One region of the Paenibacillus sp. FSL H7-0942 genome, then DNA from elsewhere that is predicted to be linked to it. Evidence: riboswitches for the same ligand, from Rfam matches in the RefSeq annotation. Region 1 holds a riboswitch; each other region holds the start of a gene.

Evidence for each region. Region 1 has a riboswitch for thiamine pyrophosphate ahead of MHI48_RS02375 (ABC transporter substrate-binding protein). Riboswitches for the same ligand answer to the same signal wherever they lie in the genome.
Region 2: another riboswitch for thiamine pyrophosphate. It lies ahead of tenA (thiaminase II); the one in region 1 lies ahead of MHI48_RS02375 (ABC transporter substrate-binding protein).
Region 3: another riboswitch for thiamine pyrophosphate. It lies ahead of MHI48_RS04730 (ABC transporter ATP-binding protein); the one in region 1 lies ahead of MHI48_RS02375 (ABC transporter substrate-binding protein).
Region 4: another riboswitch for thiamine pyrophosphate. It lies ahead of thiC (phosphomethylpyrimidine synthase ThiC); the one in region 1 lies ahead of MHI48_RS02375 (ABC transporter substrate-binding protein).

The regions. Positions count from the first base shown of each region.
Region 1 covers NZ_CP150279.1:500,049-505,818, forward strand. The annotation lists gene MHI48_RS02370 (thiamine-binding protein) at 1-19, opposite strand, end outside; gene MHI48_RS02375 (ABC transporter substrate-binding protein) at 244-1,284, opposite strand; TPP riboswitch at 1,592-1,704, opposite strand; gene MHI48_RS02380 (NAD-dependent epimerase/dehydratase family protein) at 1,848-2,603, opposite strand; gene MHI48_RS02385 (VOC family protein) at 2,621-3,007, opposite strand; gene MHI48_RS02390 (hypothetical protein) at 3,182-3,691, shown strand; gene MHI48_RS02395 (sugar MFS transporter) at 4,113-5,348, opposite strand; gene serS (serine--tRNA ligase) at 5,736-5,770, shown strand, end outside.
Region 2 covers NZ_CP150279.1:3,631,728-3,637,497, forward strand. The annotation lists gene licT (BglG family transcription antiterminator LicT) at 1-581, shown strand, start outside; gene MHI48_RS16125 (endo-1,4-beta-xylanase) at 878-3,550, shown strand; TPP riboswitch at 3,757-3,854, shown strand; gene tenA (thiaminase II) at 3,968-4,630, shown strand; gene MHI48_RS16135 (spore coat protein) at 4,841-5,137, opposite strand; gene MHI48_RS16140 (hypothetical protein) at 5,149-5,349, opposite strand; gene MHI48_RS16145 (zinc-dependent alcohol dehydrogenase) at 5,381-5,770, opposite strand, start outside.
Region 3 covers NZ_CP150279.1:1,040,266-1,046,035, forward strand. The annotation lists gene MHI48_RS04715 (hypothetical protein) at 282-431, shown strand; gene MHI48_RS04720 (ABC transporter substrate-binding protein) at 925-1,998, opposite strand; gene MHI48_RS04725 (ABC transporter permease) at 2,161-2,991, opposite strand; gene MHI48_RS04730 (ABC transporter ATP-binding protein) at 2,981-3,745, opposite strand; TPP riboswitch at 3,903-4,005, opposite strand; gene MHI48_RS04735 (radical SAM/SPASM domain-containing protein) at 4,223-5,098, shown strand; gene MHI48_RS04740 (pectate lyase) at 5,446-5,770, shown strand, end outside.
Region 4 covers NZ_CP150279.1:761,645-767,414, reverse strand. The annotation lists gene MHI48_RS03565 (hypothetical protein) at 1-90, shown strand, start outside; gene MHI48_RS03560 (hypothetical protein) at 273-962, shown strand; gene thiC (phosphomethylpyrimidine synthase ThiC) at 1,344-3,128, opposite strand; TPP riboswitch at 3,544-3,657, opposite strand; gene MHI48_RS03550 (IclR family transcriptional regulator) at 3,807-4,550, opposite strand; gene MHI48_RS03545 (alpha/beta hydrolase) at 4,910-5,770, shown strand, end outside.

The DNA.
Region 1 (5,770 bases):
TAAGTAATGTGCTTGCCATGAGAGATCACGGCTCCTTTCGTGATAAATAAAATGAACTAATGACTGTTACACTTGCCACTTCGATGACAGAATAACCTTCCAATCGCTGTTATCCCCAGATTTTTTTGATTCCCTTTCTCTAAAGGGAAAATCCGGTGATAAAGGCGACCGCTTCGCTTTTTCACGTTATTTCTGTCCTCTCCGTCATCGTGTAAATATTAAGTTCGTTTTATATGAGAAATTTTATTGGGGTAAAAACTCGTTCGTATATGCCTTGCTCACATCGATCTGTTCATCAAGCAGTTTTTTGCTAAACATCCAGTCGGTGTAATTCCGCCACACTTCCTGTTTTTGCTCACCCCAGCGCGGGGCGTCATCTGTGTACTTTGGACTAAGCCATTTCTGGCTTGCCAGTACGAGGTCTTTATCCAAGTCCGGTACGGCCTTGATCAGAATGTTCGCTGCGTCTTCGGGATGATCAATTGCGTATTGATACCCTTCGGAGGTGGCTTTCAGGAATGCTTTCACCAACTCAGGGTCGTTTTGGATCGTCTGCTCGTTTGTTACGAGGACAGGCGTGTAGTAATCCAATGCATCTGAATAATCCTTCACATATAACATGTCGATGGGCTCACCACGCAGTTCGGCTTCAATACCTGTCCAAGCGTAGAAAATCCACGCGAAATCAATATCCCGTTTTACTGCGGTGAAAAAGTCGGCATCACCCATATTAATGTTTTTTACTTTCGATACATCGGCTCCGTCGCCTTCCATAATGGATTGCATCACGGCTTCTTCGACTGGGGAACCCCAACCGCCATAGGTTTTACCTTCAAAATCTTTCGGTGACTTGATATTCCGATCTGCCGGAGCAGCGAACCCGGATGTATTATGCTGAATAACTGCTGCAATGGAGACGAGTGGAACACCCTGTGTGCGGGCTTGAGTTACACTCTCCTGATAACTTACGCCAAAAGGCACTTCATTCGATGCAACCATCGTATCTGCGCCACCGGCACCTGGTTGTACAATCTCCACGTTCAAGCCTTCGGCCTTATAAAAACCTTGGTCTACAGCTGCATACAGGCCGGTATGATTCGTATTTGGTGTCCAGTCGAGCACCACTTTAATATCTTTCAGGGCGGTAGTGTCACCTTCGTTGCTGCTTTCCGTATTTGTGTTGCCGTTCTGCCCAGCTGGGGCAGCTTCTTTGCCACCACATGCGGCTACAGTCACCATAAGCACGCATAAGAGCAACAGTCCCATCGTTTTACGCCATTTCATCTGTGGTTCTCTCCTTCGGTATGTCCGGCCGATTGGCACGGGGTACTCCTTGGCTTCATATCCAATCATCTTGCATAAATCGACAGATTTATACCAGTTGAGATCCGGATGACGTTATTTTTGAACAAGTAAAACGTCCATCGATGTCATTCAAGGAAGCCAGACCGCGTTTAGCGGCAGTTTTTCTTGCAATATCAGGAAGGTGATGCTTCCAGTCTTATACTTTCTGATAGTAACAAAAAAAGCGCCCCGTATTCCGGGACGCGTGCAGGCGTTAGAGAGGTGGCGTTCAGCCATAGGGCTGTGCCATTTCGATATACTCCGATTCCTACGCTGGCATGATCCAGATCAGGTCTAAGGGTTAGTATCTTGGTGGGATACACTCTCAGCCGGCCAATTCCGACTCCCCTGGGAAACTATGAAGTTACGGGCATTACTAGGTGTAATTATAGGCCAGAGGGTAGGACCTGTCCAGTCATGAACTGGATAGGGACACGTATAAGTTATAAACAGGCCGTTATACATATGTATAACAGCCTGTTTGGATGTGTTATTTTCAATAATTATCGTGGGGAATCATATAAGGCAATCTGACTGAGTGCAAAAGCATCGGATTTTGGGTCATAACCTACCTGTTTCTGAGTGGTTTCCAGATTTAATCGTTTAAACCGATTATTCGAGATCCCATGCAGTATGGTGAAGGGTTCCAGATCGGTAGTTGTAATTGCTTTGAACATCAAATCACACAAGTCAGCCGGACTAATATACGCGCTCATATCCCTTGCCTCCAGCACGGGTCCGTCCGGTTGAAAATCATCATATGCACCTATACGTATTGCTACACTTTGTAAACCTTCGGTATACGCAAAATAGGAAGCGAGCGATTCTCCAAAACATTTGCTAACCCCGTACAAATTCCGTGGGCGTGTCGGCATGTCCGGATAGACCTGAGCATCAATGGGATACCCCTCGATCGTCTGTGCACTGCTTGCCAGAATGACTCTTCGTACACCTTGGTCCTTGGCTGCACGGAATACATTAAATGTGCCTTTGATATTGATGTCCAACAACGATTCATAAAATCCGGCATGCGGGGAAGGATCTCCCGCCAGATGTACAACCACATCCATGCCTTCGCAAGCATGCTGACAGGCTTCGGGGTCTGTCACATCCAGTGTCATGATCTCATGGCTTGTCCCTTGATCCGTATGCAGTCTGTCGATATTCAAATCCGTAAGTCGCAGGTGAAATGCTTCTGACAAGTGTTGGGACAAGTCACGTCCAATTTTTCCGGCTGCGCCGGTAATTAAAATGTTCATGAAATCAGCTCCAATTCTTAGCGCTGGAAGAACTCAATCCATTCCTTTTCAGGTCCATAGATGAAGAAATAGCGGTAACCGTTAGGCAATGTAATAATCTCTCCATCGATAAATTCGGCTTCGGTGGCTTGGATGCGTTTGTACTCAGAATCGAGGTCATCCACGTGGATGGCAAAATGGTGCACCGTACCTTCGGAAGGCAGCTTGTCGCTGTATCCTTGAATTAACTCAATCTCAGTCTCATTACTTCCATTGAAGCCAAGGAAGGCGAGCTGAATGATACCGTTGGTATGGGTCACCCGGTCTTTCAATTCAAGACCAACGATCTCCGTGTAGAAACGCAGCGTGGTCTCCAGATCACGAACGGCAATGCCGACGTGGTCAATGCGCTTTTGAAAACTCACAATCAAAAACCTCCTTATGTAGTGAATATTTCTACCATTTTAAGGGATATCATAGAGCTGTACTACATGGTTGTCAAATCCAATTTTAAATTGGAAAAATCATAATTGTTCACAGAATGTTCACTTATGCGGAGGGTTTCCTCATCTCTATAATTACGAAGGTAAACAGAGAGGATGAGAGAATTGCCAACAAGCAAGAAGGAACAAATTATTTTCGGATTAATGATGTGCATAGGAATGGTCTTGGTCATGATGTTCTTCAATCTTTGGCACAGTGGGTTACTGGGCAAGGTGTCCCCGCTTGAGATACTGCTTCAATTCATATTATGTTTTGTCATTGCGTTTCTGGTGGAGTCTTTCATTGTTGGTCCTGTGGCGAGAAAGATTGCATTCTCCTTGCCCTTTGACAAGTCCAACAAGATTTTGGGTGTGCTCGTCATGTCATTTTTCATGGTGATTGGCATGGTTCTGATCATGTCCTTGTATGGAATGATCTCGGCTTATCTCGCTGATCAATTAAGTGGGTCATCCGTACTCCGTACGTATCTCCATACCATTGCTCGTAACTTCAGCCTTGCGCTTCCATATCAGTTGATCGTTCTGGGACCACTCGTCCGATATGTATTCGGTAAATTCATCAAGGATAACGGGCCTGTATTGCCTGTCGTTAATAAAAGTGTGTGATTTGGTTGACCATAAGTATTTCCTGGGCAATCTTGTGCAAATGAATAGATATTATTCTCACCTTTAATGAAAGGTGATGAGAGAGGCAAAGATAGGGCACTGCCGCCATATTACAGCGCTAACGAATCGAGGACACCTTATTGGGCCAGTTTCTAAGGGAATGAAAACCTAACGAATCTCAGCGGTGTTATTATGCAAAAAACCTCCAACGAGACATTTAATTGAAGCTAATTATCTATAATAACGTCTCTAGGATTCGTTAGATTTCAAGCATGCGGAAATGGAGGGGGATAACCTGTGCTAGGTTCGTTAGCACAGAATAACGCTACAACAAAATGTCCACCGTCAGGTCATGGCGGTGGACATCTCAATCTCTATAATAGGTATTTCTAATCCTCAGGACTAGACCAACACAGAACTGTTAAGTCGCAGAATTCACTATATGTTTGTTCTGCCATTGATACGTGATTACGCTAATGACAAGCAGGCCAACTGCAAAGATCGCAAGCATCCATGCAGACTGATTAACCGCGAGATGATCAAGACTCCATCCCGTAGTCAAAGGCAGAATAGCACCACCAACCCCACCTGAGGCAATCAAAATGCTGGGTGTGGATTCTTCTGTTCCGGGCAGCAGTTTACTGGCGAAGACAAGGGCAATGGAGAATATCCCTGACATCGCAAGTCCAAGCAGTAAGATGATGAGAAATGCAGACCATATTTGGTTTGTAAATGGAAATACCATTAACAAGAGAACAGACGCAAGACAACTGTACAGGACATAGACGCGGTATTGGAATTTCTCTGCGATATAACCGGCGAAGAGCCGTCCCACGGACATGGCAATCCAGAAACAGGTGACACTAAGGGCTGCTCCGGCTTCCTTCATGTTCATTTTCTCAATCAGGATCGCCGGCATGAAGTTCGCAAGACTCATCTCTGTGCCAACATAGAGGAAGAAGAACAGGACGAATAATACCAGAAGAGTCCTGTTACGGCCACGATAGGTTGGACTGGATGTACTTGCAGATGCGGGATGCATCTCATCCGATGTCCCAGCACTGTGGGCATGTACTGAACCTTTATTTGAACTCTGTCGCTCTAGAAACTTATCGAGTTCACCGAATGATCCCTTCGCCCAGAATATAAAGGTCAGCGCTGCGCAGATGGCAACAACGAGAAATGACAGGCGCCAGTATCCAGCAGCAATCAGACCGCTGGCAATGAGCGGCATGACCATCGCTCCGATCCCGAATAACACTTCCAGTCGACTCATGGCAACGGCTGTATTGTTTTTGATTGCAGCGATGATAATGGTGCCAATAACAGCTTCAACCATTCCGAATCCAAAGCCGGCAGCGGGTGCAATGACGAACATCCAGCCCCATGGTGGCAACAGCATATAGGATAATTCTGCAATACAGAGTAGTGCTGTGGCGATTAACAGGCCTCCCCGTTTACCAAAGCGTCTGTTCAGCCAAGGGGATAACAATACACCACCGAGGAATCCGGCAAATTGAGCAAAGATCAGCGTTCCGCCTTGGCTATAATCTTTGCCGTAATGTTCAAGTGCAACCGGTAGAATGGAACCGAGCACAACGTGGGCAAGTCCAATCAGGAAATAAGACAGACATCCGATCCAAAGTAATTTTTTCATAAAGAACTCCTTCTACTTATATACATAAATTGAGGATCACAATAAAGCGCAATCTTGAAGACAAAGTCTATCATAACAGGACATGTTAAGTTGTGCCATGAATTCCTGATCGATACAGAAGGTTGCAATCTGGTCCGGCGTTCGTATATACTGAGACCAACAATTACAGATCGGACCATGCCGTTGAAGAGCATCCAACTCGGAGGCGTTTTCGCCAGGGGAGCGATATTTCCCCAAGTTAACCGGAACCGCCCGTTATCGCGGACCAAGAGGCTGGAAGCAGGATATCCTGATTCAGCAAGTTGGGTGGCACCGCGAGCAGAGCGCTCCTCGTCCCAAGGGATGAGGGCGCTCTTTGTATTTTTACAGCCAAAGGAGACGGTGACCATGTTAGAAATGAAGTGGATTCGTGCACATGCAGA
Region 2 (5,770 bases), 3.1 Mb from region 1:
TCTTCTTCACGCTTATGGATCACTTGTCATTTGCCATTGAACGATGGAAAAAAGGTGTAGCATTACAGAATCGCATGTTATGGGAGATCCAGAGGTTTCATCCTGTCGAATTCGAACTGGGCCTTGAAGCCGTTCAGATGCTGAATCTAGAATTGGGTATCGAACTGCCGGAAGAAGAAGCAGGGAATATCGCTTTTCATTTCGTGAATGCCCAAACGCATGAACAGAATATGGAGCGAACGATGCAATCCGTTAAGATGTTAAAAGATATTTTTAACCTGATTCAATACACCTTTGATATGCAATTGAACAAAAATTCCATCCATTATGTGAGACTTGTCACACATTTGCAATTCTTCATCCAGCGTTTACAAGAAGGACGTCTGGGCAATTCGGCGAAAGATTTTATATTTCAACACATGGTGAAGGAGCATCCGTTTGAATACAAATGCGCGGAGATGATTAAAACCTACGTGCAGAATATGCTGGATATCTCCATATCAAACGAGGAATTATTATATTTGATGATTCACATAGCTCGAATTGTGCAGGAGGATCAGGGTCACGAGGGACGATTATAAAACAAAGTTTATATGCCTGTTAGCAGACAGGAAAAAAGATACTTTCTAACGATGACCGTTTTCTCGTATTTTATCGGGAAACGGTCTTTTATTTTTGCAAATATGTAGCGGTTTTTTGATATCCCTTGCGAACGAACTCCAGCTTCCTAAACCCACACGAGATTACCAAGTGATAACATTTTATTGTAATTATTGTAAATTTGTTATATGTAAGCGTTATCCAAAGAGCTATAATCTATTTATCTGGATGTTAATCCGTTCAGAAATACTTAGACCAAATCAAGAGGAGGAATTGTATGAAACGGTTAGGTCAATGGAATATAACGGCCTTGGTTCTTGTGCTCGTACTCGCCATGCTTCCATTTACGAATGTCTCACATGCAGCCAAAGCAGTTACGGAAGTGGAGGGAGGTCATTTGAGTACAAACTTTGAAGACGGTACACTTCAGGGGTGGACTCCACGTACAGGTAACGAAAGGCTGACAGTGACACAGCAGGAAGCACACGAAGGTCAGTCCAGTATGCTGGTCGCCAACCGTGAGCGTTCCTATCATGGACCGATGTTATCCATGAAGGATCTGCTTAAGCGTAACCAAGAGTACGAAATTGCGGCATATGTAAGACTTACTCAGGAGCCCACCACGGATCAAACATTACAGCTCACCACATATAAAAAAACAACTGCCGAAAGCTGGAACCCAATCGGTAGCGTGAAAATTGCCAAAGCAGAATGGAATACATGGCACAAAATCACCGGAAAATTTCAGTATAGCGATGATCCCACTGAATTGAATTTGTTCATCGAAACACCCTACATCTCTGAAGATAGCGTAGATACGTTATCGTTCTATGTGGATGATGTATCATTTACTCTGGCCGAGCAACTGGAGATTGAAGAAGGGATTCTGTCTCTGAAAGACCTGTATCAAGATGATTTCCCCATTGGTGCAGCGGTGTATCGCTGGCAGTTGGAAGGCGCATATGGACAACTGCTCACAAAGCACTTTAACAGCTTGACCGCAACCTACGAGATGAAACCGAAGTACATGTCTCCTTCCGAAGGTGTTTATGAGTTCGAGGCAGCCGATCAATATGTTCAGTTCGCCGAGGAGCATGGTATGGGCGTACGCGCACATGCGTTGTTGTGGCATATTGATGCAGCAGAGTGGATGTTCAAGGATCCTCAGGGTAACCCTGCGAGTCGAGAATTACTACTTGCCCGGATTCAGGATTACGTTGAAACCGTCATGACCCGATACAAAGGTAAGATCTATGCCTGGGATGTGGTAAACGAGGCGATTGCGGATAGCAATGGTGATGCCAACGGTTTACGTAAAAGTCCCTTTTATGAACTAATTGGTCCGGATTATATTGAGAAAACCTATGAATTCGCTCGTGCAGCCGATCCGAATGCCAAATTATATTACAACGAATACTTCACGGAAATCTCTGAGAAAAGAGAGCATATGTATCAGTTGGTCAAACGACTGAAAGAGAAAGGGCTCATCGATGGTGTGGGTTTGCAATCCCACTATAACCTGGAATCCCCGCCCATCAAGGAAATTGAAAAAACGATCAGCATGTTCGCCGAACTTGGATTGGATATTCAGATCACGGAACTGGATGTGGATAGCGGAATTCCATTTGGTGAAGAGATGTCCGATGAAGTTGCAGTAAAGCAGGCGTATCGATATAAGGAACTGTTGGATTTGTACAAAAAACACAAAGACCACATTTCTTCAGTTACCTTATGGGGACTCCAAGATGAGAAGTCTTACAACAACCAGGCTATGCTGTTTGATTCAGCCCTGAAGGCCAAAAAGGCATACTGGGGACTCGTGGATGAATCCAGTTTGCCTGTGTTGACGCAGAGAGCCGTCTCACTTTCGGGTAAACCGGATATCAAAAAACAGACACAAGATCCGCTCTGGAACAAAGCGGTGTCTACTCCACTGAAGGGTGACTCTTCGGGATCAGCCAGTTTCCGCACTTTATGGGATCATAGTAACCTGTATATCCTCGTGGATGTACAGGATGCAAAGGCAGATGTGAATGACAGAGTAGATATCTTTGTTGATCTCAATAATGGCAAGACCACTTCATATGAAGCAGATGACCGACACGTAATCATTAAGCGGTCGGGCAAAGCTGAGGGTGTGGAGCAGCGTTCATATCGTGTACGCGAGACAAAAGCCGGATATCAGGTTGAATTGTCCATTCCGTGGGGTGGTATCCAAGTCGGATCAGAATATGAAGCCGGATTGGATATCCGTGTGACTGATGGCGGTTCAAGTGGGACACAACCTTATAATCCACTGTACTGGAATGATAGAACACAATCTCAGGAACAGGATACAAGCAAATACGGCGTGATTCAACTCGCCCCTATGCCCAAATCTGCACAAGCTGTGCAAGGGATTGTTCAGATTGATGGGAAGAAAGACACATCATGGAATAAGGCTGCACCATTTGAAGTAAAACGGTTGAACCAGAGCGAAGGTGCAGAGGCAGTGGCTCGCGCAATGTGGTCAGGTGAGTATCTATACCTGCTGATCGACGTCACTGATCCAAACATCATTACAGATAGTATCAACCCATGGGATCAGGATTCGGTTGAGATTTTCCTGGACGAGAATCACCAGCGCACACCGTATTTTCAATATGATGATGCCCAGTTCAGAATCAGTGCAGACAATGTGGGAACCTTTGCAGGGGGTGCCTCACCTGGACGCCTTGTAAGTGCTGTGAAGAAAACAAATAAAGGATATCTCGTAGAAGCCAGAATTCATTTACAATCATTGACGCCCAAAGCAGGAAATGTTCTCGGTTTCGAGCTCCAAATTAACGACAACCAGGGCGGAGGTAAGCAGAGCGTAGCCAAGTGGAATGATACGACCAATGAGAGCTGGAGAAATACTTCCCAGTACGGAATACTCACTTTTGTCGGAAAGAACAAACTCGGGCATTAAACCATCGGCAGTAGTTGCAAGAATAGAAACCATCATAACAGTGGCTGAAACTCAACCATTGTTGTGATGGTTTTCATCGTTTACATACGTCACCAAAGGTGATGAGGGGCGATACAATCTTCCTTGACTATATTTAACAGCCCTTGATATACTAAATGGATGTTATTTTATCTTTTATGGGAATAGGAAAGTAATCAACTACATACAACCGTTTGCGAGGGAGCCTTAACCGGCTGAGAGGGTGTTAAACCGACCTTACCTGATTTGGATAATGCCAACGTAGGGATGCAACGATGAAACACTGTACTTGGGTAGCTCATGCGAACCCCCTTGTTTTAGTGTATTTGTCTGCGAAACATCCATAGGATGTTTCGTTTTTTTGTTTTTAAATACGTACATTATGAATTGGAGGAACACATGTTGACTATTTCAGAGAGACTATATCAGGCAGCACAGCCTGTGTGGAAGGAATGTCTTGAGCATCCCTTTGTTAAAGGAATCGGAGATGGTTCCTTAACGGTTGAACAATTTCGTTATTATTTGCTGCAAGACTACTTGTACCTGTTCGATTATGCCCGCGTATTTGCACTAGGTATTGTCAAGTCGCACGACCCCAAATTGATGCAGTTTTTTAGTGAAAACGTAGATAACATCCTGAATGGTGAAATGAAAATTCATCGTTCTTATATGGAGCGATTAGGAATTACAGAGGATCATGTTTTCCAGGTAAAACCTGCCCTGAAAAATGCAGCCTATACTAACTATATGCTCTCTGTTTCCCATGCGGGTGGCATAGCAGAAGTACTTGTATCCATTCTGGCCTGCTCATGGAGCTATGCAGAGATTGGTCAAGTCCTTGCCCAAAAGCCAGGTGCAGCTGAGCATCCTTTTTACGGAGAGTGGATCACAGGATATGCTTCCTCTGAATACAACAGCAACAATCAATCCCTAGTGACGTTAACTGATAAGCTATTAGAAGGCTGTAGCGAGGGAACGTACCAACGGATGGAGGATATTTTCGTGATGTGCAGTCGCTTTGAGCTTGATTTTTGGGAAATGTCATGGAAGCTGGAGCCTTAAGTTCACTGTAGTCAATTAAAGTAGAGAGCAGCGGCCATAAACAGTCTCAGGATAGAAATAAGTAGAATACGTAAAGGAACGCTTGCAATAAGCGTGTTTCGTGACGATGCCAAAAAAAGGGCGGATAGTATCCGCCTTTTTTCATTGTTGAAATTCTTGACACAGGGACATTTTGTTCTCTGAAGTCTCTGGCTAAAATCAAAAAGGGTGTCAGGACGGAATGTTCATAGCAGTCTGAATGTTTTTCAGATCGAGCTGAATTTGCTCTGCAATATGGTAAGGGTGGTATAAACCATGCTGCACCATGTAATTTGATATCTTTTCATGAGAATCTATGGCTTCATCGAGCTGTTTCATCAAAATTTGTTTGATTTCGGGGGTGGCACATTCGGTCACAGCCATGGCGTAGTTTCTGACACCGCTCTTGGCGTTCATCAAAAAATCCATTGCGATCACGTCATCGGTCAGCGTATTAAGACCAGTCATGTGTTCTAATATTGGGTTCATTTTTTTATCTCCTATACAGTCGCTTTAGACAGCACTCCACCGAGCTCCTGAAGCTGCTGTTGTGATAAGATCGCATCTTGTTGCAAAATTTGCTTGAGCTCCGGGTCGGTTACCAGAGCTTGCATGGTCTTGGATTTAGTCATACAAACCGTCTTGAACGCAGCTATTTCATGTACCTCGAGCATCTCATGCAAAGCGTATGTGGAATCCATTCAGATTGTCCTCCCATGTATCTATTCATATTTAAGGCTTTAAGATGACTTTAATGCAATCGTCCGTTTTTGTATCGAACACTTCATAGCCCCGTTTGGCCTCGCTGAGCGGAATGACGTGCGTAACAATGTCGCCAGGGTCCACTTTGCCAGACGTAACCAACTCGTACATGTATGGCATGTAGTGAATGACCGGAGCTTGTCCGGAACGGATATTCACGTTTCGCTGCATGATATCACCGAGCGGGAATCCGTTATAACGTCCGCCGTATACCCCAGTGACTTGAATGGTGCCACCTTTGCGAACAGCCTGAGATGCAATGATAAATGCGCTCATGGTGCCGCCTTGCAGTTTCATACCGCTGGCTAGAAATTCAAGATCGCTCATCTTGCCGTCCATTCCTACCGCATCAATGACAAC
Region 3 (5,770 bases), 540 kb from region 1:
TTGGGGCGCAGAGTCTAACAACAGCCAGATGCATTAATGCAGGAAAAGCAGAAACTTTCATAACTCACTAAAAATGGATTTTTGGAACTGGATATAGACAAATTGAATCATTCTGATCGATATCTAGCCTTGATTGATAGCTAAAAGGTGGATCAAAATAAAATGTAAATTCGCAGATAGACAACAGTACACATACGAAACAGTAAAAAACGAAACGATACAAAATACAGAAAGTGAACCCAGGGTATTTCTCCAAACTCAGGCAAGCAATACTGTGATGGATGTTAGCATCCAACCAGTGTCTTGAAGTCCAGGCTGGTCGATACCCAACTGATTTGGGCACGATCGATCGGGGCACGACTGTTCAGACGATGTTTCTAAAGAACACAGGACGTCTTATTTGGCTGTCAGGTCCTCCTTTTGAAATGTAAGGAACATCAGACACGTTATTCCCAGAATCTCCTGACCAAAACGCTGCAAACAGCTATTTATTCTGATATAACATGTTTCAGGTTCTTTAGATTTCTGCAACCGCTCCAAATCCCTGAATAGGACGCCTCAGATTCGTTAGCGGTCGTAGCATGCTCTGTTTCGATCAAATTAAGGAGCGTTTCAGCTCCCAGTAGGCTTGAAGATAAGCGCTAATTACATTACCAAATACATATCAACAAGCCACCTAAACGCATATCAATCTGCCCAGATGCACATCAAGCCAGTCAAACGCATATCAATCTACCCAATTGCACATCAAGCCACTTAGGATTGTTATAAATTCTGATCCTCCGATGCTTGCTTCAGGCCAATTCCATTTCGCAAAACTTCATGCATTCGATCCTACGTTTTGCTAACTTTGCTTTTAATCACATTGCTTTCATTCCCTTTATGTTCAATCACTTTTCCTTCATTCACGTTGCTCTCCTTTATTTACTCTCCTTGCAGAGTAATAAAAGCATCCTCGGCTTTCACCGATTCAGGAATCAAATCCTGTTCAACGAGCCATGCACGTACATTTTCCCACGATTCCATTTCCTGCCGACCAAATGGTTGGCCTTCTTCATTCATGAGTGGTAGCAGAATTTCCAGGCTTTTGGTTTCGATCTCCGGGTCAAGCGGAGACGTTTCATTCTCATGAGCGAGCAGAATATTCAAGGCTTCTTCTGGATGCTCCGTTACATATTTCTGTCCTTCCTGGACCGCTTTGACGAACCGGGTAAGTTGGTCTTTTTTTGCTTCAATGCCAGCTTCACTCGCAGTCAGGACCAATTCATAATAATCAGGCACGCCATAATCGGTGGGGTTAATTGATTTCATGGCATGTCCTTCTTTCTCCAAAATCAATTGTTCATGGTTAATAAAACCACCCATAATTGCATCCGCCTGTCCGGAAGCCAGCGAAGGAATCAGATCGAACCCAACGTCAACCAGATTCATGTTGTCGGGATTGCCACCATCGTGGCTGATCATCGTACGAACCATCGCTTCATACAGCGGAATCGAAGAATAACCGACAGTTTTTCCTTCAAGATCTTTGGGTGAATTCACGTTGCCATTTGCTTCGGTCAACAGATGCACAAGCGGGTGCCGAACAACAGCAGCAATGGAACGTACAGGAATGTTCTCGCCACGCGCGAGCAAGACTTGGGGCTGGTAGCTTAGGGCCAGATCAATTTTTCCGGCAGCAACAAGTTTGAGCGAATCATTGGTATCCGCAGGCATCTGAATTTCGACATCCAGACCTTGGTCTGCAAAGTATCCTTTTTCCTGAGCCACATAGATGAAGGAGTGTACTGCATTCGGGTACCAGTCGAGCATGATGGACAGTTTATCTTTGGCGTCTGATGCTGGTTCGGTTGCAGACTTGTCTGTTTGTTGTGCGTTGGTCTTAGAGTCTGTTGTTGGCGTATTTTTGCTGGTATTCGTGGTGCTGCATCCGCTAACGAACAGCAAAAGGCTAATGAGCATGATGGGAAGCAGGGAGTATATACCTTTGTTATTCATAAATGAAGTTCCTCATTTCATCGTTTTGATTTGTAGAAAATGGACAACAGCATGTTAATGACAATGTGACAATGAACTGATTGAAGATGCTGCTGAAATTGTGCATAAGGTATGTTCTGAAGATCGTAACTCCTGTATTTACATCTAATTTCTGTCTAAGTATTATCCAACCTTTCTTTTGCCTCCATGACGATGACGCCGTATGCTAAACCGGTTCTCCAGCCAGGTAATCAGTACAAACAAAACGATCCCAAGCAGGGATAACAGCAAAATGGCGGCAAACATCGCATCCGTGTTCATGTTGCTGGACATACGACGGCTGAAGTACCCTAGACCTTTGCTACCACCGAGCCATTCGCCAATCGTTGCCCCAACCACGCAGTACACCACAGACATCTTTAGCCCCGAGAAAAAAGAGGGAAGTGCCAGGGGAACCTGGAGTTTGCGAAAAATATCCCACTTGCTGGCGCCCATGGTGAGCAGCAGTTCACGCTGCTCTGGATCGCCTTGGCGGAGTCCATCGTAGGTACTGACCACAATGGGGAAGAATGCGATTAAAAATACCACTGCGACTTTGCTCCACAACGTGTAACCAAACCACAAGATAAATACGGGGGACAAGGCGATCAGCGGGATGGTCTGACTAATTACAATGAAGGGATATAGGGCCTTTTCAATCGATCCGTTCATATGCATGCCTGTTGCCAGCGTAATTCCAGTCACTATGGACAAGCCAAAACCAACAATAACCTCCATAAAGGTAGCAGGCAGATGGATGGTCAACAGCAGACGACGATGCTCAACCAGTGAGCCTGTGATGGCCGTGGGTGCAGGAATGATGAAGGAGGGCACCCATCCCATACGCACAATCACTTCCCAGATCGCCAGTAAAAAGAACATGAGCAGAATAAACAAACCATATTGGGAAAACCATTTCGAGAGCCACTTTGAACACCACGTCCAAACGCTAACCTCAGCTCTATCATTTTGCATGTAATTGTTCCTCCAGTTGTTGCCTCATCTGCACGAGAGCCGGTTTGTAGATCATGTCCGAATGCCTTGGGCGTGGTAAAGGAACCGTCATCTCCCGCAACTGCTGACCTTGCCCCCCTGGAGTTAACAGAATGATACGGTCACTTAACAGCAGGGCTTCCTCGATGTCATGGGTAATGAACAGCACGGTTTGTCCAAAGTCCTCCCACAGCTCCAGCAACCAGCGATGCATTTCTCGTTTGGTTAAGGCGTCGAGTGCACCGAAGGGTTCATCCAGCAACATGAGCTGCCCGCCTGTAAGCAAGGTACGCAGCAATGCCACCCGCTGCCGCATGCCGCCGGATAACTCATCTGGATAGGCCTGCTCATAACCGGACAAGCCGAACCTTGCCAATCCTGCGATGATATCGGCTCGTAGTTTGTCCTTGTCCTGTCGGCCTGGTGCAAGCTCGGCAGGTAGCATGCAGTTCTCCATGACGGTACGCCAGGATAACAGCAGATCTTTCTGCGGCATATAGGCGACTCGTCCGAGCCGTTGTCCTTGCGGGACATCAGCTATATCGATGGTGCCAACGGTTGGCTCATGCAAGCCTGCGAGCAGCTTGAAGAGTGTGCTTTTACCTGATCCGCTGGAGCCGATGAGCGAGACAAATTCTCCTTGTTGAACCTGAAGTGACACATTGACGAGCACAGGGGACTCTTTTTTTTCGGGAAAAGCAAAGCTTACGTTGTGAATGGTTACATGGTTATCCATCTGATCCTCACCCCCTTGATGTCAGACTACTGCAATAACAACGGCATCCTATACTCTGCAAAAGGAACAAAAAAGACCCACCCATTTCCGGAGAAATGAGTGGGTCTGTAAGTTAAATCCGCAATTTATCTTCACATACATGAAAAATTCCGCTTACTAAAAGGCCGCTCCACTTCCCTCCGCTGGTATGATCCAGATCAGGTTCAAAGGGTCCGAATAGTCATATTCGTCTCAGCCGCAAGGCTCCCCTAGTGCAAAAGTTCAAGATATGCAGTTGTGTGTTCAGCATATATCACTTGAACATGAACTGTAAAGAGGCAGCATGATGGAATTGTTGAGATGAACTTGGAGTCAGACCCGAACAACTGAACAATTTACCTAGGCTCCCTAACCCGATATAATAGTGGTGGCGCATATTGGCCGGATCACAAATGCAGGCGGGATTGTTCTCCCTCCGAAGCAGAATGGGGACCCGAGTTGAAAACGTTCAAAAAAGTATATATTGAGATCACGAGTATCTGCAATCTGGCATGCAGCTTCTGTCCGCAGACACAGCGTGCCAAAGGATTCATTGACCCTGAAGTCTTCAACAATATACTGGATCAAGTTAAACCACACACCAATCATATTTATCTACATGTCAAAGGCGAACCCTTGTTGCATCCCAAAATAGATCTGTTGCTCGATTCCGCACATGAGAAGGGACTCAAGGTGAACATTACAACGAATGGTACACTGCTGCCCAAGACTCAGCATAAATTGCTTGGCAAACCAGCGCTGCGGCAGATGAATTTCTCCCTGCACAGTTTCGATGGGCATGAAGGTTCAACAGACCGTGACGGATACCTGCGTCATATTTTGTCCTTTGTACACGAGGCCGTTAAGCACAATGTCATCATCTCATTTCGGTTGTGGAATCTGACACAGGATAACTTCACAAATGCTCAGATGAATCGAAATCGGGAGACCCTTGAAGTATTGGAACGTGAGTTCAATCTGGATTTCCGCATTGAGGAAAAAGTAGTTCCAGGTAGCGGGGTCAAAATTGCCCCGAATGTATACCTGAATCAGGACCATGAGTTCCAGTGGCCAAGTCTGGATGCACCTGAAGATGACGGTAAAGGATTTTGCCATGCACTTCGCGGTCAGGCAGCTGTGCTTGTAGATGGAACGGTGGTTCCATGCTGTCTCGATGGCGAGGGTGTGATTAACCTGGGTAATGTGCACGAGAAGTCATTCTCGGAGATTATTGAGGGTGAGCGAGCGAACAATCTGGTATATGGCTTCTCCAAGCGGGAAGCTGTGGAAGAGTTGTGTCGAAAGTGCGGTTATCGTAAGAGATTCGGAGCCTGATATTTTATAACAGCAAGCCAGAAGACATTCAAGATCACACATTTGGAGACAAATGTAGTGGTCTTTCTTTGTTATTGGGGATTAAGTGAGGGGTACCAACGTTACAAATGAGCATACCAGAGGTTGATATGAGCATATTGCTTGAGAGACCTAGCATGCAAAAAATGCCGATATGACAGGGATTGTACGATGTCATGATATATCTGATCTAATGATTATTCTAGTTACCTTCCTTATTTGGTAGGATTAGGTTGTGGTTCGGACAGAGGTGCACCTCTGGCGAACTTCCAGTACAAGCCCAGACTGTACACTACCAAAAAACGAGAGAATAAGGGAGGAATAAAGTTATGAAAAAAATGTTGACGTTGTTACTGTCCGCTGGTTTGGTTGCTTCTATATTTGGTGCAGTTCCGGTTGCGGCTGCGCCTACGGTTGTAAATTCAACCATTGTGGTACCAAAGGGCACGACCTATGACGGCCAAGGTAAAACATTTGTAGCCAATCCTTCCACACTGGGCGACGGATCTCAAGCAGAAAATCAGAAGCCAGTCTTCCGTCTGGAGGCAGGGGCCACGCTCAAAAACGTAAACATTGGATCACCAGCTGCTGATGGTGTTCACTGTTATGGCAACTGTAATATATCGAATGTGGTCTGGCAGGACGTGGGCGAGG
Region 4 (5,770 bases), 260 kb from region 1:
AAGGAGAATGAGAACACTCAAGGTCTATCCTTTCATGAAATTCTGCAACAAAAAATGGCGAAGAAAAATACTTCTCCTTCCCTTAGATAAAAATGGACACCGGACCGACCCTAGTCGAGTCAGGTTATCAACCGTCCTTCCGTAGCTTGGCGGAAGGGCGGTTATTGGCGTTGAGCCATAAACGACTGTACAGTTCTCAGGCATGTTTCTATAATGGTTTAAATATCTAAAAGATCCATGACATATACGAACTGTAAAAGGGGACTTAGCACATGATCACCATTGGTTGTTTTCACGCTCATTATTCCAACATCGCCTTAATTGAAGAGACGCTTGCTCCTTATGAAGTTGAATTGGTCCATTACGTGGATCCAGGTCTGGACCGTCTTAAACATGACGCTGACTTTTCCGCGGTCGTCATTCACGAGAAGGTAGCCCAGACGCTCCAATGGATCGCTGAGTGTCATGCCCATGCCATTCTGGTCACGTGTACCCTGTTTGCGACAGCATTGGAGCAGGAAGCCATACAGGTCCCTGTGCCTGTGATCGGCATAGATGATCCGTTATTGCAGGAGATGCGGCGAGTACCAGGAGATTACATAATAGCATTCACCAATCCGGCAACCGTTGAAGGAACGATGGCACGGTTGAATCGGGTATTACAGCAAGAGGATGAGAATGGGCAACTACACGTTGCCAAGACATCTCAGACGGAAGCGGTGTGCATCCCTGGGACATTTGAGTTGATTATGCGTGGAGATCAGCAAGGGTATCTCGAAGTGGTACGTGAAGGCTTACAGCAGATTGCTGAGCAGCATCCGGGTAAAACGGTAGTGGCAGCCCAGCTGTCTATGGCTCCCGCTGCTGCACAAGTTACAACGAATCGTGGTATTCAGATCCATAGCCCGCTGGCATTGCTTGCAACGTATTTGGAGAAGGATTTGGGCTTGGCTCGACAGTAGCTGCTGATTTGGAGTGAAGTAACAAGTTCTATCTGAAACTATGCAACTATGAACTCACTTACTTAGTAACACCACAAATTAACGAGGTGAACTAATATGCGATTCCTCTATATTGTTTTACTGTTTATAGTAGGTTTTTCCTGTTCCGCATTTCTATACGGAGGAGCACCAAAACTCAGTGATGCTCTTTTATTCGTTATCGCAGGAATTCTGTATAAGATATGGACCACACTTAATCACAAAGCTAATTCTGATAAAGGCTGAGTATGGTTAAGAATACATACATGACATAAAACTAAAAAAAGCCGTTCTTCTCTGCAATGACAGAGAGAAACGGCTTTATCTCTATTTCAGACTGCCCAGCTTGCGCTGTACCGGCGCCTAGGAGCGTGTCCGATATTCCTCGGCCTTTTCCTGCATCCCGGCAGCTACAGCCCCATTCTCGGACAACCCTTTGTCTGCGGCAAAGGCACGAATGTCCTGCGTAATGCGCATGCTACAGAACTTTGGTCCGCACATGGAGCAGAAATGAGCTTCCTTGGCCCCTTCTGCTGGCAGCGTCTCGTCATGGTAGGATAATGCCCGTTCCGGGTCCAGTGACAGGTTGAACTGGTCCCGCCAGCGGAACTCAAAACGTGCCTTGGACAATGCGTCATCGCGGCGTTGAGCACGCGGATGGCCTTTCGCCAGATCGGCGGCATGAGCTGCGATCTTGTAGGCGATGACCCCTTCCCGCACATCATCCTTGTTGGGCAGGCCCAAATGTTCTTTTGGCGTAACATAACAGAGCATGGACGTGCCGAACCAGCCAATCATGGCTGCCCCAATGGCGGATGTGATGTGATCATATCCTGGCGCAATGTCGGTCGTTAGCGGCCCAAGTGTGTAGAACGGTGCTTCTTTACAGATCTCCATCTGCAAGTCCACATTCTCCTTGATCTTATGCATCGGCACATGACCCGGGCCTTCGATCATCACCTGCACATCATGCTTCCATGCGATCTGTGTCAGTTCCCCAAGCGTAGCCAGTTCCGCCATCTGTGCTTCGTCATTGGCATCGTAGATACTACCTGGACGAAGCCCATCTCCCAGTGAAAATGCCACATCATACCTTTTCATAATCTCACAGATTTCTTCAAAATGGGTGTACAAAAAATTCTCCTGATGATGCGCAAGGCACCATGCTGCCATAATGGAACCACCCCTAGACACAATACCTGTCATTCGCTTGGCGGTCATGGGGATATAACGCAGCAGTACACCTGCATGAATCGTAAAGTAGTCCACGCCCTGCTCTGCCTGCTCAATGAGTGTGTCACGGTACAACTCCCAGGTCAGCGCTTCCGCTTCGCCATTCACCTTCTCCAGCGCCTGATACAGCGGCACCGTACCAATCGGCACAGGTGAATTGCGGATAATCCATTCCCGGGTGGTATGAATGTTTTTGCCTGTGGACAGATCCATCACCGTATCCGATCCCCATCGTACCGCCCAGGTCATCTTCTCCACCTCTTCCTCAATGGAAGAAGATACAGCAGAGTTACCTATGTTGGCATTGATCTTCACGTGAAAATGACGACCGATCAACATCGGCTCACTCTCCGGGTGATTGATGTTGGATGGCAGAATGGCCCGTCCACTCGCCAGCTCCTGTCTCACAAATTCCGGCTCCACGCCTTCACGAATGGCGGCGAATTCCATCTCAGCCGTAATGACTCCCTGTCTCGCGTAGTGCATCTGAGTCACGCAGCGTTCTGGCTGTGCCCGCAGCGGTTTGCCACGTAATCCGGGGTACTCTTCAGCGCCGGCTCTCTTCCCTCCGGGCTTCAGTCCGTTATCCTCCGGTTTAACCATACGGCCCTGATAAGCTTCAACATCGCCACGCTCTGTGATCCAACGAGTGCGCAGAGCTGGCAGACCTGCGCGGATATCCGCATGAAATTCGGGATCGGTCATGGGGCCGCTCGTATCGTAGACACGCAGCGGTTCGTTATGCTCCACCCCTTGGGGAGTATTCGTGTCATGAAGGGCTATCTCACGCTCCGGTACAGCAATGTCCGGCCGTGAGCCCTGAATGTAGACTTTGCGGCTGCCCGGAAAGGGCTGAACCCGTCCGGCCGCCCCTGTTTCTTTTTCCACCTGCTGATCGTTATGTTCCTGTTCCATCGCTTGTTGTCCCGTTTGATTTCCTGTACTCATGTCGCTCGTCTCCTCCTCAGTGTTCGTCGCTTGTTTGGTTGGTTTCATCATTAGGTCGCTTACGTACCTGTCCAAATCATGCGCAATGCAGAGAAGAAAGAGCGATCCTACATCAGACCAGGAGAGACACTTTTCATGTACAGTATCAACAGAACGGAGGCTGCCACAGATCATCGATCTATGAGACTTCCCTCCTCATCCAAGCCCACTTTTGCAGGTTAGTGAAAAAGAAGCCCATAGAATCCGCGCTATATCGCCCGTTCCCTGTATATAAAAAAGCCGGTCCCCGAAGGAACCGACTTTTATGTCCATCACCAATAATGCACCTTCAATCAGCTCCTTAACGGAGCCCTACAAGGGTCACATCATGTGGTGGTTGTGGTCATATCGCCGATTACTTCCCTACGCTGGTATGATCCAGATCAGGTGCAAAGGGTCCGGAATCTCATGCGATTCCGTCTCAGTCCGGACAATTCGGACTCCCCCAGTAACGTTAATAAGTTGCGGCTTACATAAGTCCGCTGTTCATATTCAATGAAGCCGGCCCCGCTGGGCCGTCCATTACAGAGTAGCGCAACCGGAACATAAAAACAACCTTTATATTCCAGTACACCAACTCAATTGGAGAAAAACCTTACCTCACCATCAGGATAACATGAGCCCCATTTGCGTAGCAGCATCCTTCAACACAGGTGCGTATTCATGCAATGTCTCCTGTGAGAGTCGGCTGACAGGCCCTGAGACCGAGAGGGCAGCTGCAATATTGCCTCTGCGATCCATAATCGGTACCGATACCGCGGCAGCTCCCGGCTCACGTTCCTCGTAACTTGTGGCATATCCGTTATCCCGGATATCTCCCATCTGCGCCAAATACACTGCGGGATCAATAAACACCGGCCATTCCGGCCCGTTCATCAGTTCTTCACGATCCTCGTCCGTGGCAAACGCCATCAGGACTTTGCTGGAAGCGCCCACAGACAGAGGAAGTCTAACACCGACTGGAGCGACTCGGCGGATCGCCTGATCACTTTGCACAGCCTGAATCCGAATCCGTTCACTGCCGTCACGCAGGTACAGACTCACGGTCTCCCCCAATCGATCTCTCAGTCGCTCCATCGCAGGCAGCAGCAGAATAGCGGGATCATCACTGCGGGACATATGAGCTGACAGCTCCCAGATTCGGATACCAAGTCGGTACTTCTCTGTTGCTGCATCGCGGATCACGAACCCTCGATCCTCCAGCGTAGCCATCAAACGGTGCACTGTACTTTTGTGCAGGCCAATCTGGCTGGCAATTTCGGTGAGTCCCAGATCACTGCGTGTGGTAAAACATAATAATATATCCAGCGCCCGTTCCACAGCCCGGACGGTTAACTTGCGATCTTCCATGGCATAATGCCCTCCTCATGTTTCATCACATGAAACTTGGTTACATAAATTATATGAGAAACGGTCTCATCTGTAAACCAAAAAGAGCCAAAATCAAAATAGGCCAACGTGTAAATTTTTCCTTTTTATAAGACTTAATCCCCTGTAATTTACACACTAAGGTAATGTTACCCATATATCTTAAGAACTATATAACAATTGCGTAACAAATGCCCTCAATCAATTGACTTTGACTATATTGGAACATACGATAAAGATATATTACATTAAGATATCGCTCTGAAGCAGGCTCTGAAATCGACGCAATTCTCTTTTCATGTCGTTGTTATCTTCAACTGAACTTCAAAGGAGGGGCATTCATGTATCAATCATCCCAGAGCGAAGCCCCGCTGCAAACAAAAGTGTCCGATCTGCCCTCTTCCCTATCACCGAGGCTGATTCGGTTCAAACATATTATCGTAGCGTTGCTGCTCTCCGTTGTATTTTTTCTACTGTTTTGTTTTATCGCACTGCATGGTTATATCGCATGGGTATTATCCAATCCAACGGTAGCGCCTGTCTTCTCCAATCCGATGCAAGCCAAGAACATGAAGTATGAAGACATCACGTTCCCGGCAGCAGATGGCAGCCGCACGATGCAGGGATGGTATATACCTGCTGACAATGCTGCAAGCAAAACGATTATTTTCAGTCACGGCTATGGTGCCAATCGTGAAGAAACATGGGTACCCATGTATGACCTGGCACATTATGCTCATCAACTTGGGTTCAACGTGGTCATGTTCGATTATGGCTTCGCCTCACAGGTGAACAAAGCTGTAGCCACAGGTGGCAAAGCTGAGTCACAGCAACTGCTCGGTGCGATCCAGTTCGCCAAGCAACGTGGTGCGCAGGAACTGGTTGTCTGGGGCTTCTCGATGGGTGCCGGTACAGCGTTACAAACCGGACTGATTACGAAGGAAGTGGATGCAATGATTCTGGACAGTGCGTTCCTGCTGGAGCCAGATACGCTGTACCACAACATTCACAACCAGATCGATCTGCCACGTCAGCCTACACTGGAGATCATGAAACTGTTGTTCCCTGTTCTGAATGGTACCGGATTACAACAGATTCCATACCAGGAAGTGAAAAAGGAAGATTATCCGTTCCCGATTTTCTTCATCCATGGTACAGAGGACGAGAAGGCGCCTTATCCAATTGCGGAGCAACTCGCCGCC